Regions from separate parts of the Hyphomonas sp. UBA3601 genome, predicted to be linked through region 1. Evidence: predicted binding sites of a transcription regulator. Region 1 holds the regulator's gene; the other holds the start of a gene.
What was found. The regulator HrcA, encoded in region 1, represses chaperone genes, less so after heat shock. The targets are predictions, from matches to a motif close to GTTAGCANTCNNCNNNGNNGANTGCTAAC.
Positions count from the first base shown of each region.

Region 1 (10,979 bases):
TTTGAGCTTCTCAACCGCCCGTGCGCGGTGACTCATCGCGTGTTTCAAAGCGGGCTCCATTTCGCCAAACGTGATCGATTCCCCATCTGCGACAAAAACAGGATCGTATCCGAAGCCCTTGTTCCCACGTGGCGGCCAGGTCAGCTCCCCATGGACTTCGCCCTCAAACACCTCCGCATGACCGTCTGGCCAGACAATGGCCAGCGCGCAGACAAATTTCGCCGAACGGTCGGTGGCGCCAATATCATCGAGTTCGCGCTGAACTTTCTCCATCGCCTTGCCAAAGTCGCGCGGTTCGCCCGCCCATCGGGCTGAGTAAATGCCCGGCGCGCCGCCCAAAGCTGTAACAGACAGGCCAGAATCGTCGGACAGCGCCGGAGCACCCGTAGCCTCAGCCGCCGCCCGCGCCTTGAGGATTGCATTGCCGGCAAACGTCGCTTCGGTTTCTTCCGGTTCGGGCAAGTCGAGCTCAATCGCCGAGACGACCTCAAAGCCCAGAGGCGCGAACAGATCCGTCAGCTCGGATACTTTGCCCTTATTATGGGTCGCCGCGACCAGCCGTCCGGGCGAGAGCCTTCGAATCATGCTAATTTCACCCATTCTGTATTGGCCCTATTCTTGCTTTTGTCATTAAAGTATATATCGTTATTCGGTAAGCCTTGCGTCTTTAGCGATAAAGTCGAGCGGCTCCATGTCAACAACGCCGGAAGGTGAAAAGATACGCATGAGTACAAACGCGGGAAACTCCATGGCCGCCATCATGACCGTGCTGGTGACGATTGTCATGTGGATGACTGCCCTCATCGGCGCAATCGTTATCCTCGCAGCCGGGATAGAATTGATCTCCATGTTGTCAGGCAATCCAATCAATATTGGCGGCATCAAGATCGACGACCATGATATCAGCGTGCACGAACTCAGCGCAGGCCTGCTCGGCGCTGTTGTGGTGGTCGCTGCTGTCGTCTTTGTCTGTCTTGAATTGCGCAAGATCCTCGCAACCCTGTCTGCAGGTGACCCGTTCGTACCGGATAATGCTGGTCGGCTCACGCGAATCGCCATCGCCATCGCGGTGACACAACTGATGCGGTACGCGATCGCATTGGTGATCGGACTGACAGCCGAAGGGGCAAAAATACAATTGTCTTTCGACCTTATCGCATGGGCATCGGTTGCGGCGCTCTTCATCCTGTCCCAAGTCTTCCGTGAGGGCACTCGCCTTCGCGACGAAGAAAAAATGACGATTTAGGAGCACAGGATATGTCCATACGCGTAACCCTCGACCGAGTGCTTCTAGATCGCCGCATGTCTCTGACGGAGCTATCAGAACGCGTTGGCGTAACGCTGGCCAATCTTTCGATCCTGAAAACCGGCAAGGCCAAAGCAGTGCGGTTCTCCACACTTGAAGCCTTGTGCCGGGAACTGGATTGCCAGCCAGGTGATTTGCTTGTCTTCGACGACGAGGATTCGGCGGACCATGAACAAGTCGCGGCCGAATAGGTGACGCGTCTCCGCCTCCTGCCGTTCGAACCAGGCGATGTCGTTTCGGTCCGGTTTGGAGTGGTCCTGTCGCATTATGGCGTAGTGACCTCCCGCGGGACAATCATCAGCAATTCCCGCCTGCATGATGGTGTCGTCGAACAAAGCCCCGATCAGTTTTCGACCGGTCGTGAGATTCGCCTGCATCGCCGCTACAGCTCGCTGGATGGCCACCTCGTGGAAAGCCGCGCCCGTCGCCAGCTTGGCCGTGACTATGATCTGTTCGGCTCCAATTGCGGCCATCTTGTCCGCCATGCGCACCGCCGCAAGCCAACGCCGATGCAGATTGGGGCAGCGACTGTCCGCGCATTGGGCGACATGCTATCCAGCAAGCGAAATCCTTACTGACTCAGACAAGGAACGTCGAAGGCCTTTCGGCGTAGCTACAGCATGACCCACAAGATTGCCTGCGCGATGCTCGCCCTGATCCTGCCCCTTGCTGCGTGTGGCGGTGACAAGGAAGTTGGCGAATTCAAGAATGACTGGCTCGGCAACGAGATCAAGATCAAGCAGTTACAGGATCCCGATATTCAGGGTATCGTCTGCCATCTCTCTTATTTTGATCGTGGCGTCTGGGACAGGCTTGGCAAGGGCAACTGGTTTGAAAACCCGTCCAATTCCTCGATATCATGCCTTCAGTCGGGCCCGATCCGCATCGGTCGGATTGATCTGGACAAGTCCGGCGAGGAAGTGTTCGACCAGAACCAGAGCCTGGTCTTCAAACAACTTGCCGTCCGCCGGATTTACGATGCCGATTCCGACAGCCTGATGTACGTCTCCTACAGCCGCAAGATCGTCGACGGCTCTGCCAAGATGAGCCTGTCGACCGTGCCGCTGTTTGGGCGTGATGTGACCTGGCAAAATGGGAAGCCGGCTTCCGGCAATTAGTCCACCGACACATGTTTTCGGCAATTACGTATGGACGCCGGACAGTTCGGCGCCCATGTGCGGCTGCATGACAATGAGAGTCCGATCTGCTGATGATCGTCGCCGCGAGATTCAGGAAAACGCCACGCGCCTCGGCATCGACGAGGCGTTCATTTCCGATCTTGTCGAGCGGTTCTATGCCCGCGTCCGCGCCCACCCCCTTCTGGGCCCGGTTTTCGAGCAAGAGATCAGAGACCAGTGGCCATCCCACCTCGCCAAGTTGAAGGATTTCTGGTCGTCGGTGTCCATGAACACGGGTCGCTATTCCGGCAAGCCTTTCCCGGCCCATATGAAATTGACGGGCATCACGCCCGCCCATTTCAATATCTGGCTCGCCCTGTTCAGATTGACGCTGGAAGACCTGTCGGACAATCCGGAAACGGTGGACTACTTCATGGAACGCGCCAATCGCATAGCCCGCAGCTTCCAGCTCGGCATGTTCGAACTGGGCAACGGCCCCGGCATTTAGCCCAGCGCGGCCTTCTGCGCGTCGAACAGTTCCATACAGCCTTTTTCCGCGAGTCTCAGCATTTCATCGAGCTCAGGACGGGTCATCGGGCGCTCTTCGCCGGTGCCTTGCACCTCGATAAAACCACCATCGGAACTCATCACGACATTCATGTCGGCTTCACCGCGTGAATCTTCCGGATAGTCGACATCCAGAACCGGGTGGTCCTGGTAGATGCCCACAGAAATGGCGGCCGCCTGCTTTGTGATTGGATCCGCAGAAATCACGCCTTCGGCGCGCAGGTAGCGACAGGCCATGGCCAAGGCAACAAATCCGCCGGTGATCGAAGCCGTGCGCGTGCCGCCATCGGCCTGCAACACGTCACAATCTATGGTGATCTGGTTCTCGCCCAGCGCCTTCAAGTCACACACTGAACGCAGGGAGCGACCAATCAGGCGCTGAATTTCCTGCGTGCGACCGGACTGTTTGCCGGAGGCTGCTTCCCGCCGACCGCGTGTATGTGTTGCGCGCGGCAACATGCCATACTCAGCGGTGACCCAGCCCTTGCCCTGCCCTTTCATCCAAGGCGGGACGTTCTTTTCCCAACTGGCGGTGCACAGGACATGCGTGTTGCCGAACTTGGCGAGGCATGAGCCTTCAGCATAGCGCGTGACATTGGTCTCCAGCGTCACGTCGCGAAGCTGGTCAAAAGCGCGTCCGGATGGACGAATAAGCGTGCTCATTTTGAATTCCTCATTGCTGCCCTGCCTGATTGCGGGTTTTGACGCGCCTGTCTACACCGGGAGAGAGGTTCATAACCGCCGGGGGAATCATGCCGACAGATATCGAGATCGCCAGAAGCGCCAAGAAGCGCCCTATTCACGAATTGGCCGAAGCGCTCGAGATCGATCCAGAAAACATTATACCCTATGGCCATGACAAGGCGAAGATCGCAACCGGTCACCTGACGGCTATAAAATCAAAGCCCAATGGCAAGCTGATCCTGGTCACCGCGATCAACCCGACACCTGCTGGCGAAGGCAAGACCACAACCAGTGTCGGACTGACAGACGCAATGAACCGGATCGGCGAGCGCACCTTGCTCTGCCTCCGTGAACCTTCGCTCGGCCCCTGTTTCGGGATGAAGGGCGGAGCCACAGGCGGCGGCCAGGCGCAAGTGGTGCCGATGGAGGACATCAACCTCCACTTCACGGGTGACTTCCACGCGATCACCTCCGCCCACAACTTGCTTGCTGCCATGATCGACAATCACGTCCATTGGGGCGGGGACAGCGGCATCGATCCCACACGGATCACATGGCGCCGCGTCATGGACATGAATGACCGCAATCTGCGCAGTGTCGTAACGGGCCTCGGCGGCAGCCCGAATGGCACACCGATGGAAACCGGCTTCGACATCACTGTCGCATCCGAAATCATGGCAATCCTCTGCCTGGCAAAGGATGCCCACGACTTGCAAGCCCGGCTGGAGCGCATGGTGATCGGCTATCGCCGGGGGCGCGTGCCTGTCACGGCGAAAGACATGAATGCGGTCGGTGCCATGATGGTCCTTCTGAAGGACGCCATGCTGCCCAATCTGGTCCAGACCCTGGAGGGCAACCCAGCACTCATTCATGGCGGCCCGTTTGCCAATATTGCGCATGGCTGCAGCTCTGTGATCGCCACGCAAGCCGCACTCAAGATGGCAGATTTCGTCGTAACGGAAGCTGGCTTCGGAGCAGATCTCGGCGCGGAGAAGTTCTTCAATATCAAATGCCGCCAGGCTGGCCTCGCGCCCAGCGCTGCGGTGCTCGTCGCGACCGTTCGCGCGCTGAAGATGCATGGCGGCATCGCCAAGGAAGACGCCGGCACCGTCAGTTACGACTCGCTCGAAAAGGGCCTTGCCAATCTTGGCCGCCATATCGAGAACATGAAACAGTTCAACGTCCCGGTCGTCGTGGCAATCAACCGGTTTACCTCGGACACATCCGGTGAAATCGCCGCAATTGAAGCCTACTGTGCCCAACAGGACGTACCCGTCTCCGTCTGCACGCACTGGGCTGAAGGGGGGCATGGCGCCGAACACCTTGCGCACACAGTTGCCAATCTTGCGCGAAACGCACCGGCAGATTTCGAACCGCTCTATCCGCCGGAAATGCCTCTCTTTGACAAGATCGAAACCGTTGCCCGGCGCATCTATCGTGCCAGCCATGTCGAGACGACCCCTTCGGTACGCAACCAGCTGGAACGTTGGGAAAAGGCAGGCTTCGGCCATTTCCCTGTCTGTATGGCAAAGACGCCCTACAGTTTTTCAAGCGATGCCAAACTGATTGGCGCGCCCGAAGACCATGTTCTCAAGCTTCGTGACGTGCGCCTGTCTGCGGGTGCGGGGTTCGTCGTGGGAATCTGTGGTGACATTGTCACCATGCCGGGTCTTCCCCGCCAGCCTGCTGCGGAAAACATGCACCTCAACACCCTGGGTCAAATCGAAGGCCTTTCCTGATTGGTGCTCAGCAGGCGGGATGAAACCTGTTGAACGCAGCGCGGCACACGCCTAATCAATAAGGGATGATCCAGCCACTCGACACGCAATCCCTGTTGCAGCGCCTTGACCAGCGTTCTCGCGACATTTTCCGTGAGATTGTCGAAGGCTATCTGACCACAGGCGAGCCTGTCGGCTCCCGCACCTTGTCGAAAAGCGGGATAGCCCTCTCTCCTGCCTCCATCCGCAATGTGATGGCGGATCTGACTGAACTCGGCCTGCTGGAATCGCCCCACATCTCTGCCGGACGCGCGCCGACCCATACCGGCCTGCGCCTGTTCGTCGACGGCTTTCTCGAAATCGGAGAGCCCAGCCGCGCCGACCGTATGGAGATTGATGACCGCCTCAAGTCGGCGGGCACCAATATCGAAGCGGTCATGGGCGAAGCCTCGAATATCCTGTCCGGCCTGACCGGCGGTGCAGGCCTGGTCACGTCCCCAACCCGCGACGCCGTGGTCAGGCATGCCGAATTCGTACCGCTCGGCGGACGCGAAGCGCTCTGCGTCATCGTCACAGAGGATGGCGATGTCGAGAACCGTATCGTTGAAGTGCCCGAAGGGCTGCCGGCAACGACGCTGATCGAGGCGGGTAATTATCTCTCAACGCGCGTGCGCGGTCGCACCCTGACGGAAGTCGCCAGCGATATCCGTCAGGAATTGCGCTCGCATCGCGCCGCGCTGGATCAGGCCGCATCCTCGCTGGTGGAACAGGGACTGGCGCAATGGAGCGGTGATGCACCCGGACGGGGACGCTCCCTGATCGTGAGAGGCCGTGCCAATTTGCTCGAAGACGCACAGGCCGCAGAAGATCTCGACCGGGTACGCCAGCTGTTCAACGAGCTTGAACGCCAGCAAAGCTTGCTCGATATCCTCGACACAACCCGAGAAGCGGACGGTGTGCGGCTGTTCATTGGTGCGGAGAACCAGCTTTTCCCGCTATCGGGTTCAAGTGTGATTGTGGCTCCCTATATGGGAGGCGGAAAACAGGTTATTGGCGCACTGGGCGTGATCGGCCCCACCCGGCTGAACTATGCCCGCGTCATACCTATGGTCGATTATACGGCGAAAGTGGTCGGGGAACTCCTCTCCACACGCCGCAAAAAGGATACGCAAGGATGAGCGACGAAACCAAACCCGGCGAAACCGCTGAAATTGATTCCAATACTTCCAAGGCTGACCTCAAAGCGGCTGCGGACGATATCCTGAAGTCTGCGCCCAAGCAGGAAGACGCACCCGAAGCGCAAGCGGACGTGGATCCTGTGCAGCAACTTGAGATCGAGAAAGAAGAGCTGCGCGAGCAATTGCTGCGAACGCTGGCCGACCTCGACAATACGCGCAAGCGCGCCGAGCGTCAGGTGTCCGACGCGCGCGTCTACGCCATCGAGAAATTTGCCGGCGACCTGCTCAGCGTTTCGGATAACCTCTCCCGCGCCCTCGCCGCCCTGACCGATGAAGATCGCGCTGCCCTGTCAGAAGCTGGCCGGAACCTGTTCGAAGGCATCGAGATGACGGAGAAGGAGCTGCACACAGCCCTCGCCCGTCATGGCGTTACGGTGATTGCCGCCCTGCCCGGCGACACATTCGATCCGAACCTGCATCAGGCCGTTGCAAACATTCCGTCTGACCAGCCAAACGGCACCATCGCCTCCTGCTTCCAGCCCGGCTGGAAGATCGGCGAGCGCACCTTGCGCGCCGCCATGGTCGCCGTCAGCGCAGGCGCAGCGAACTGATCAACGCCCCACCTTCCACGTCGTAACGGTGTTCTGCCGCCAGTTCGGCACGATGACCGTATCGCCGATCACCGTCAGGTCATTCTGAGAGACCGGTTCATCAAACAGGGTGGCGACCGCGCCATCTTCGCCGACATAGTGGATCTGGCCGGGCCAGGACGAGACGAGATAGCCGCCGCCCGGCACGAGCCCGATCCCGTCGGCATTTTCCATGCCGGCGGCAATCTCGGTCAATTCGCCCTCTGCGGTCACGCTGAACAAGCTGCCGGTTGTCATGGTAGAGACCAGCATCCGGTCGCCATCGCCCAACAGGCCATTCACGCCCGCCAGCCGCTCATCCTGCAGCCAAAGCTCAGCCGTACCGTCTGATATCCGATAGATCGCCGCATCACCGGAATCCGACACATAGATCGCGCCGTTCCAGTCGGTCGCATCATTGAGAAATTTGGCGCCCTCAATGCGGACTGAGTCCAGTCGCTCGCCGTCTTCGACGTTGAACATCACCACGCTATCAATGTCGGCGGCATACAGAGTCCCGTCCAGCACGGCCATGCCCTTGGGCGCGTCCAGTTTCGCTGCCCAGTAGCGCGTCGTGATACTGCCGTCGGCTGCAAGATGAGAAATGTAGCCATTCCCATCCTTGTCAGTCCCCTCTCCGACCACGTTCGAAATGAAGTATCCGCCATCCGGCGCAGCAGCGACACCTTCTGGACTTTCAAAGCCTTCCGCAATCCAGACCTGCTCAATGCTCGCCACAGAGAGCGCCTTGTTGACAGGCTCTGACGTGCAGGCCGCCAATAGACAGATGGAAAAGATTGGAACGAAGGTGCGGATCATCTGGAGCCTCCCCGGCTTCTGCTTTTTTGGCACTATGCCCGGCAGGATACCCAAACGTCCAGAAGTTCCGGGATAATTCAGCCCAGCGGCTCGGGCGCGGTGCGCCCACGGCCGGGCAGGCGCTCCCACAGGCGCTCATGAAACGTGTAGGCGAGGGTCTGCACGGCCGGTTCAATCATTCCGATGGCCAGCGCCGCATGCCAGTTACGCGTCAGGGCAAACGCCACGGCAATAGCGACCGTAAAGTGCATCAGGCTGTATGTGAGTGTCTTGATGAGTTGGCGCGGCATGATATTTCCTTTCACACCAACTGACATAGTGAGACTGAGAACCATTATCAAATAAATTGCTGTTGGGGTTGCTATAGGGCCGACCTATAGCAGCAATGCACCAAAATCCTGTACAGCTACGTATTGTTCCCCCCTTGAGACGCGCTAAACCCTTCCCATATCGCAAGACGAACCGGCGCACGGATCAAAACCGTTTCCGCCGCCTCATTTGAACCCTTGGAAAGAGCCACTGGCTGTCCGGGGCTGCTGAGCAGACCGCAACAGAACACGGCCCGTGGCGGCTTGATAAAAAGAGAGATGCAACATGAGCAAAATCATTGGTATTGACCTTGGAACCACCAACTCCTGCGTCGCCGTCATGGAAGGCGGACAGGCAAAGGTCATTGAAAACGCAGAAGGCCAGCGCACAACCCCGTCCGTTGTGGCCTTCACTGAAGGCGGCGAACGCCTGATCGGCATGCCGGCCCGGCGCCAGGCTGTCACCAACCCGGATTTCACCTTCTACGCCATCAAGCGTCTGATCGGTCGCCAGTTCGACGACCCGACCGCGCAGAAGGACAAGGAAATTTCCCCGTTCGAAATCGTCAAAGGCCCGGCAGGCGACGCCTGGGTCAAAGGTCGCGACAAGGATTACGCACCACAGGAAGTGTCTGCTTTCATCCTGACCAAGATGAAGGAAACGGCTGAAGCCTATCTCGGCAGCGAAGTGACCCAGGCGGTCATCACCGTGCCTGCCTACTTCAATGATGCGCAACGCCAGGCAACCAAAGACGCCGGCAAGATCGCGGGTCTTGAAGTCCTGCGGATCATCAACGAGCCAACCGCTGCGGCCCTCGCCTACGGCCTCGACAAGGACGAACAGTCCAAGACGATCGCAGTCTACGACCTTGGCGGTGGTACGTTCGACGTCTCCCTGCTCGAAATCGGCGACGGTGTGTTCGAAGTGCTGTCCACCAATGGTGACACGTTCCTCGGCGGTGAAGACTTCGACCTCCGGATCGTCGACTTCCTTGCAGAAGAGTTCAAGAAGGATCAGGGCATTGACCTGAAAGCCGACAAGCTTGCCCTTCAGCGACTCAAGGAAGAAGCCGAGAAAGCCAAGAAAGAGCTTTCCTCTGCCAGCCAGTATGAAGTGAACCTTCCCTTCATCACGGCAGATGCGACCGGCCCCAAGCACCTCAATATCAAGCTGACGCGCGCCAAGTTCGAAAGCCTTGTCGAAGACCTCGTCAAGCGCACCATCGAACCGTGCAAGAAAGCGCTCGCAGATGCTGGCAAGTCTCCTTCCGACATCGACGAAGTCGTTCTCGTGGGCGGCATGACCCGCATGCCGGCGGTTCAGGAAGCCGTGAAGAAATTCTTCGGCCGCGAACCGCACAAGGGTGTGAACCCGGATGAAGTCGTTGCCATCGGCGCAGCGATCCAGGGCGGCGTGCTGCAAGGCGACGTGAAAGACGTGGTCCTGCTTGACGTGACCCCGCTCTCGCTCGGTATTGAAACACTGGGCGGCGTGTTCACACGCCTGATCGACCGCAACACGACGATCCCGACCAAGAAGTCCCAGGTGTTCTCGACGGCTGACGACAATCAGCCTGCCGTGACGATCAAGGTCTTCCAGGGCGAGCGCGAAATGGCCGTCGACAACAAGATGCTCGGCCAGTTCAATCTCGAAGGCATCCCGCCAGCACCGCGCGGCTTGCCTCAGATTGAAGTGACCTTTGACATCGACGCCAACGGCATCGTGTCCGTGTCCGCCAAGGACAAGGCCACGGGCAAAGAGCAGCAGATCACCATCCAGGCGGACGGTGGCCTGACGGACGAGGACATCAAGAACATGATGGCCGACGCCGAAGCCAATGCGGGCGAGGACAAGGCACGCCGCGAACTCGTCGAAGCCAAGAACCAGGCCGAAGCGCTGGTGCACCAGACCGAAAAGCAGGTCGAGGAGCATGGCGACAAGGTGTCTGACGAGGTGAAAGCCGAGATCAAGACGGCGTCCGACGAGCTGAAAGAGGCCCGTGAGGGCGACAACATCGCTGACATCCAGGCCAAGCATCAGGCCCTGATGACGGCCGCCATGAAGCTCGGCGAGGCAATCTATGCCAGCCAGCAGGATGAGGCGGCCACTGCGGACGCAGCCGCCGATGCGGCAGCCGACGGCGATGATGTGGTCGATGCCGACTTCGAGGAAGTCGACGACGACAAGAAGGACCAGGACAAGTCCGCCTGATCGGGGCTTCGTCATGATGTCTGTTTTTCTGCACAACCATGTGGACAGGGCGCGCGAAAGCGCGCCCTTCTCCGCATTCAAAGTTTCAAGGTGATCCCCGATGTCGAAGCGCGATTACTATGACGTGCTCGGGGTGAGCCGGGACGCGAGCGCGGAAGAGCTGAAAAAGGCTTACCGCTCGCAGGCTAAAAAGCTTCACCCCGACCAGAACCACGGCGACAAAAATGCCGAACAGCGCTTCAAGGAGCTGAACGAGGCCTATGACGCGCTGAAGGACGAACAGACCCGCGCCGCCTATGACCAGTTCGGCCACGCCGCCTTCGAGGGCGGCATGGGCGGACGCGGCGGCCCCGGCGGTATGGGCGGCGGCTTCGGCGGCGGCTTCGGCGGCGCGTCCATGTCGGATATTTTCGACGATCTCTTCGGCGAGTTCATGGGCG
Region 1 covers NZ_DFME01000071.1:1,291-12,269, reverse strand. The annotation lists gene rdgB (RdgB/HAM1 family non-canonical purine NTP pyrophosphatase) at 1-591, opposite strand, end outside; gene B4F73_RS07380 (DUF2975 domain-containing protein) at 725-1,246, shown strand; gene B4F73_RS07375 (helix-turn-helix domain-containing protein) at 1,258-1,497, shown strand; gene B4F73_RS07370 (hypothetical protein) at 1,498-1,884, shown strand; gene B4F73_RS07365 (CreA family protein) at 1,927-2,424, shown strand; gene B4F73_RS07360 (group III truncated hemoglobin) at 2,492-2,932, shown strand; gene rph (ribonuclease PH) at 2,929-3,654, opposite strand; gene B4F73_RS07350 (formate--tetrahydrofolate ligase) at 3,744-5,414, shown strand; gene hrcA (heat-inducible transcriptional repressor HrcA) at 5,480-6,571, shown strand; gene B4F73_RS07340 (nucleotide exchange factor GrpE) at 6,568-7,182, shown strand; gene B4F73_RS07335 (SMP-30/gluconolactonase/LRE family protein) at 7,183-8,019, opposite strand; gene B4F73_RS07330 (DUF2061 domain-containing protein) at 8,097-8,309, opposite strand; gene dnaK (molecular chaperone DnaK) at 8,614-10,539, shown strand; gene dnaJ (molecular chaperone DnaJ) at 10,640-10,979, shown strand, end outside.

Region 2 (7,360 bases), on a different contig from region 1:
CGAGTTCACGACCGGCATGGATCGGCGGGCAATCGACTGGAAACACTCTGCACGCCACCGCAACCTGCTCGCCAAGGAATTCCGAACCGAACGCAATCACAATATCGTCTTCGCTTTTGATACGGGTCGATTGATGAGCGAGCCGCTTGGCGGCGTGCCCAAGATTGATCGCGCCATCAATGCCGGACTACTCCTGTCCTTTGTGTCTCTTCGCAGCGGCGACCGCGCCATGATCTATGGCTTTGATGCCAAGCCCGGTTTCATGAGCGGGTTCATGTCTGGTCAACGCAGTTTCACAAAAGCTCAGGATCTGGCGGCTCAACTGGATTACTCCGCTGAGGAGGCCAATTTCACGCTTGCACTCTCCTCACTCGCGAGCAAGCTGGAGCGACGCAGCCTCATCATTATTTTCTCCGACTTTGTCGACACGATTTCGGCCGAACTCATGCTGGAAAATGTGAAACGCCTGACTGATCGGCATCTGGTGATATTTGCCACATTCGAGGATGAATCGCTCGCAGAAATGGTAGATGCGCCACCAAGTTCAACGGAATCTGTAACTCGCGCCGTCATCGCAGACACGCTCATGGCTGAGCGCGACACCGTCCTGCTTCGGCTTCAGCGCATGGGCGTACAAGTGATCGAGACGAGACCGGAACAATTCGGCGCGGAACTGATCTCCCGGTACCTTCAGATCAAACAGAGGGACATGCTGTGAGCGACCTTCTCAAATCCTACCGCTTCCGCGAAGAGCGTGAGTCCGACTGGCGCAAACTGGACTTGATCCTGACACGGGCTGAAAACTCCGGCGTGAAAGCGCTCAGCGACGACGATATGACAGCCTTGCCTCGCCTCTATAGGCAGGCGGTTTCTTCCTTGTCGGTGGCGCGCTCCATTTCGCTCGACCAGAATGTCATCGCCTATCTCGAAAGCCTCTGCACACGTGCATATTTCTTCGTCTACGGCGCCCGGACCTCCATCGGCGAGCGCATGATGGATTTCCTGCGACGCGACTGGCCTGCTTGTGTCTCCTCGGCCATCGGGCCAACTTTGCTGGCAGCTCTGTTCCTGTTTGGCGGATGGGCGCTCGCATTCTTTCTGTGCATGCAGGACATGGAATGGTTCTGGACTTTTCATGGCCAGAACATCTGGGACGGGCGCAATCCGGATGCGTCCGTCGAATATCTGAGGTCCACAATCTATACCGACGAGGGAGATCACGGCGACGGCCAGCTGACTTCCTTTGCGAGTTTCCTGTTCAACAACAATGCCCAGATTGCGCTGTTTGCTTTCGCGCTCGGATTTGCGTTCGGTATCCCCACCGCATGGCTGCTCGTATACAACGGTGTCATGATGGGCTCACTTCATGCCGTATTCTGGGACAAGGGGCTTGGCTATGAATTTACCGGATGGCTGGTGATCCACGGAACAACCGAGTTGTTTGCCATCATACTGGCAGGAGCAGCGGGCTTCGTGATAGGGGGCGCAGTCGCTTTCCCCGGCCAGATGACCAGGTTGAACTCGGCGCGCCATGCCGGGCAAAAGGCCGCCACAATTGCAATGGGGTGCGTCATCATGCTGATCGTCGCGGCTTTGCTAGAAGGCTTCGGGCGGCAAATGATCAATAGTGACGCGATCCGCTATACGATCGCTCTGAGCATTCTCGGTTTGTGGTGCGCATATTTTTATCTGCCAAGACGAACGGACACCGTATGAGCTCTACCGTTCCTCCGGCACCAGACACCGTGAACCTTGCGAATGTTGAAGCTGCGCGCCGCCGCCGCGCCCGCATGCAAGAGCAGGAGCGTCAGTCGAAACTTGTACGAAAACTGGTCACGCCGGAAGGCGCCGCGATACAGCTTAAACTGGCTACTGCATCCGAGCGTGCAGGCGCGTTTCTCATCGATGTCGCGATACAATGGGCCATCGTAATCGCGACCGCTTTGGGGCTCTCTTTTGCAATAAGGGCCATGGACCCCGAGAGTGCCAATATCGCTTGGGCGGTTTGGCTTGTCTTTTTCTTCTTCGTCCGAAATTTCTACTACATCTTCTTCGAACTTGGCACGAAGGCTGCCACACCCGGAAAGCGCGCCCTTGGCGTCCGGGTCACCTCTCGCAATGGCGGGCGTCTGACTGCGAACTCGGTTCTAGCCCGGAATTTCATTCGTGAAATCGAAATCGGTCTACCCTTTCAGTTCCTTATGATGGGCGGGGATCAAGTGACCAGCTGGATGGCCCTGCTTGGCTTGGTCTGGTCCGGCATCTTCCTGCTCTTCCCAATCTTCAACAAGGACAAGATGCGCGTTGGCGACCTGATTGCTGGCACCTGGGTAATCAAAAACCCCAAAACCAAGCTGATGGGCGATATCTCATCGACGACCCGAGCCACTACGCATGAGCGATTTGCCTTCACACCCCAACAAGCCGAAGCCTATGGCATTCATGAATTGCACGTATTGGAAGATGTCCTTCGCCAGTCAACGCAAGATGTAAAGGCGCAGGTCGCGCTTCGCATTCGGCAAAAGATTGGATGGCAAGCCCAGCCGGGTGAAACCGATATCGCCTTTCTGGAAGCCTATTATGCAACCCTTCGAAGGCGGCTCGAACAACGCATGATTTTGGGCGAACGGAAAACCGACAAGTTCGACGTGCGCTGACTATCTACAAACGCCCCTGCACCCAATCCCGGGTCAGGAAGCCGTCGATCAGGTCACACACGAGACCCAACTCAACCAGCGCAGACGCATAGCGACGTGGATCCACCAAGGTTTTGAAGATCGAACCTGCTTCGAACTGATCCTCCGCTTCCAGCGCCAGAGTCATGTGACCATCTTCGAACACACCGCGAAGCTTGCCCCCGGAAAAGTGCCGCTCCAATGCGATCAGGCGCTCCATACTGTCTGGGGACAACAACGCCCGGGCCTCCACCTGGTCTGTCGAATAGACGGTAAAAGCTTCCTCGAGTTCGCGGGAAATCAGATCCACTTTCTTCAGGTCACCCGAATACCTGCCCCGCTTCCACCATCCAGACCGCGCGATCACGGTTCGACCAAGAAAGCGCTCTGGGTATTCGACATGAACCAGAATGCCCTGAAATACGGTCTTGCTATTCTTGCCACCGGTTTCAAGTTTGGCTTCAACCAATGCAAAGCGAGTCCCCGCACGCTCACCCGAAATCAGATCTTCGAATTTGAGACGCGAGTGACCCGGTAGCAATTTGACAGTTTTCAGTATTTCAAAAGCTGGCGTCGGCGCGTCAGGACCGTTCGTGGAACTCATGTTGATCGCGCCTAACGGCGTATTCACTGTCGAGTTCATCTTGCCAGAATAGGCCGCATTCAACTCCTTCGCCCGAGAAGCCAGCGTCTTCAAATCGACAATACCGGACAGGTCTGGATGCAATGTGTCATAGGTGAAGCCAAACGGTTCACAGGCAGCTGAAAGGATCAACTGCTTGGTCTGCGACTTCATTGTAAAAACCTTGACCCAGGCGGTCGCCGACACAATCGCGCCTGACACCAAGACCAGAAATATGAGTCCGGGTGAGATGATATCAACACTCACGAGCGTAGAGATCATCAACAAAATAATAATGAAGACCGGGATGCCAGCACCGATAATTGAACGCGTTATCGCTGCACGTATTGTGGCTTTCCGACTCTCTTCCCGCCGGGACAGTTCGGGCTCAAGTACATCCGACCAAACACGCTCAGCCTTAGCAAACTCTGTACGACGACCCGATAACGCCGCGAGGGATGGCGCGCGCGTCAAAGCGTCGTTCAACCTGTTTGGACTAATGTCTGACATACTGAGTCCCCCTCAGGTATCAGGCTTAGGGACCCGACAATTTGGGATCAAGCCGCGAGCGTAAGTTCCTTGACGGCCGTGACGCAATTGCGCCCCTTGGCCTTGGACTCGTAAAGCGCGCCGTCCGCCTGTTCGAGCATGTCGTCGAAATCCGAGTTGGGCGGTAACATGGCCAGGCCGAAACTCGCAGTGACACTCACGGGTTGTCCGTCCACGATGACGACATGGTCTTCAATGGAAGAACGAAGACGGTCACAGACGCTGAGCGCCTTCTCCATATCGACATTGCTGAGCAGGACAACAAACTCTTCACCGCCCCAGCGCCCAAGTCGGTCGAATGGACCGCGAAGTTCAGAATATGCGACCGCCGCGATTTCTCGCAGCACACGGTCGCCCGCTGCATGACCATGCTGGTCGTTTACCGCCTTGAAATAGTCGATGTCGAACAACGCCACCGCCGATGTCATCTCCGTCCGGCTCATGCGCGCGAGTTCTTCACAGGCAAATTGTTTGAAGAACTTGCGGTTTAGCAGTCCCGTCAGTGCGTCAGTAGAGGCCATATCTTCCAGCGTGCGCTGGTAAATTCTCATTCTGTACTCGTGTTGGGCAGCAATTGCGGCCGTCGGAACGGCCACACAGGACGCAATGAAAAGGTTCGCGACAATGAAATTCTGGGGATCAGACGGGAACCCCATTGAATAGACAATGACGGAAAAGGTGAAGCATAGGCAAAGCGCCGTAATCGCCACAAAAGCGAAAAAGGTCAGCGATTCGACCACATCTTCGAATTTACCCTGCACGTCCCGACTCCCGGTTGCTGTAGCGGTTGTGACATAGGAAGTATATTTTACCGTCAATCGATTGAGGAATTTTAACGCCTGACCATTCATCTTTTGGAAACAAGCAGACAAGCTGGTCGCTACGCCTTGACGTTGCGCCAATGCTCACCCAATCAGGCATGGGACTGGCTGAATTTTTATTGTTAGCGCTCCGAAGCCGTCGTTCCCGAGCCGTCCAACAGCCTTTCTCGCGTTCTGAAATTACAAAAAATTTCGCAATGGCGCGGTTGACGCTGTGGTTCGCAGCTCTTAACTCCGCAGCATCGTTAGCAGTCGTGCCGGGTGAGTGCTAAAGCCCCCTGACATTTGCTTGCTGACGACCGTTTTCAATTGAACTCGTCAAAGAGACAAGAGGGCTAAATCCAATGAAACTTCGTCCCCTGCACGACCGTGTCGTCGTGCGCCGCGTCAAGGAAGAAGAGAAAACCAAGGGCGGGATCATCATTCCCGACACCGCAAAGGAAAAGCCGCAGGAAGGCGAAATCGTCGCCGTCGGCGCTGGTGCGATTGGTGACGACAACGAGCGTGTCGCGCTCGACGTCAAAGCTGGTGATCGCGTGCTCTTCGGTAAATGGTCCGGCACGGAAGTGACCGTCGATGGCGAAGAACTGCTCATCATGAAAGAGAGCGACATCATGGGTGTCCTGGAGGGCTAAGCCCCCACACTTTCGCTTTCCATCAGACAGAATTCTCAACAGAGGTAATCCACAATGTCAGCCAAACACGTAGTTTTCGGCGCAGAAGCTCGCGAACGGATGCTGAAAGGCGTCGATACGCTTGCCAACGCCGTTAAAGTCACGCTCGGTCCAAAAGGCCGTAACGTCGTCATCGAGAAATCCTTCGGCGCTCCGCGCACCACGAAGGACGGCGTCACCGTCGCAAAAGAGATCGAGCTTGAAGACAAGCTGGAAAACATGGGCGCACAAATGCTGCGCGAAGTGGCTTCCAAGGCCAACGACGTTGCCGGTGACGGCACCACGACCGCAACGGTTCTCGCCCAAGCCATCGTTCGCGAAGGCCTGAAGCGCGTTGCTGCCGGCATGAACCCAATGGACCTGAAGCGCGGCATCGACAAGGCATCCGCCGAAGTCGTTAAAGACCTCGCTCATCATTCCAAGAAGGTGAAGTCGAACGAAGAGATTGCCCAGGTCGGCACGATCTCTGCAAACGGCGACACCGAAGTTGGCGCAATGATCGCCGAAGCCATGGCGAAAGTCGGCAATGAAGGCGTCATCACGGTTGAAGAAGCCAAGTCGCTCGAAACCGAACTCGATGTTGTCGAAGGCATGCAGTTCGATCGTGGCTACCTGTCGCCTTACTTCATCACCAATCCGGACAAGATGATCGCGGAACTCGAAGATCCGTTCATTCTGCTGCACGAGAGCAAGCTGTCTTCCCTGCAGCCAATGCTGCCGATCCTCGAAAACGTTGTTCAGAGCCAGAAGCCGCTCCTGATCATCGCTGAAGATGTCGACGGTGAAGCACTGGCCACCCTCGTGGTCAACAAGCTGCGCGGCGGCCTGAAGATCGCTGCTGTGAAAGCTCCAGGTTTCGGCGACCGCCGCAAAGCCATGTTGCAGGACATCGCTGTCCTTACCGGCGGCCAGGTCATTTCCGAAGATCTCGGCATCAAGCTCGAGAACGTCTCCATGGACATGCTCGGCACCGCGAAGAAAGTCGCCATCACAAAAGATGACACGACCATCGTGGACGGCGCTGGCGCCAAGAAAGACCTCGAAGCTCGCGTGTCGCAGATCCGCAAGCAGATCGAAGACACGTCTTCCGACTACGACAAGGAGAAGCTGCAGGAGCGTCTCGCGAAACTGGCTGGCGGCGTAGCTGTCATCAAGGTTGGCGGTGCCACTGAAGTGGAAGTGAAAGAGCGCAAGGATCGCGTCGATGACGCCCTGAACGCCACGCGTGCCGCTGTGGAAGAAGGTATCGTCCCTGGTGGTGGTACGGCGCTTCTCGCTGCTGCAAGCAATATCGACGTCAAAGGTCTGAATGCTGACGAACAGGCCGGTATCGACATCGTGCGCAAGGCTCTGGAAGCTCCGGTTCGCCAGATCGCTGAAAACGCCGGCGTCGAAGGCTCGGTCGTTGTCGACCAGATCCGTCGCGGCAAGGGCAAGGGCTTCGGCTTCAACGCCCAGACCGAAGAATATGGTGACCTCGTCGCCATGGGCGTGATCGACCCGGTGAAAGTTGTGCGCTCTGCTCTGCAGAACGCTGCATCGGTTGCTGGCCTGTTGATCACGACGGAAGCGTCCATCGCTGAAGCCCCAAAGAAGGAAGGTGCCGGCGGCGGCATGCCTGACATGGGTGGCGGCATGGGCGGAATGGGTGGCATGGGCTTCTAAGCCCGGCCCTCAAAGCCAAATTGTCAGAGGCAGCACTTCGGTGCTGCCTCTTTTTTTGGGCGAAATGATCCTTCCGACGCACTCGATTCCAGCTTCTCTACCGCTGCGGCAACCGCTTAGAGTTGCCAAAAACACAAACGGGAGAGAAACAAAGTGGCATCTGCTTCGGATATGAATTTCGGTGACATGCTTGATGCTGTGGGCGAGATGCTTGGTCCGGAAGACCTGGCTCTGGCCCACGGGACACGGCGGACATACTGGCCAGACTTCACGGCTCGATCAAACCGGCTTGCGCGGAATTTACGCGAGATGGGGATCGAAACAGGCGACAAAGCTGGCTTCTATCTACGTAAC
Region 2 covers NZ_DFME01000123.1:394-7,753, forward strand. The annotation lists gene B4F73_RS13270 (DUF58 domain-containing protein) at 1-718, shown strand, start outside; gene B4F73_RS13275 (stage II sporulation protein M) at 715-1,716, shown strand; gene B4F73_RS13280 (RDD family protein) at 1,713-2,657, shown strand; gene B4F73_RS13285 (DUF3137 domain-containing protein) at 2,662-3,807, opposite strand; gene B4F73_RS13290 (GGDEF domain-containing protein) at 3,855-4,607, opposite strand; gene groES (co-chaperone GroES) at 5,012-5,302, shown strand; gene groL (chaperonin GroEL) at 5,357-7,006, shown strand; partial or broken gene B4F73_RS13305 (AMP-binding protein) at 7,160-7,360, shown strand, end outside.
Region 2: groES (co-chaperone GroES) is a predicted target of HrcA. The motif match lies at 4,912-4,940, and genes of this name have one in related genera.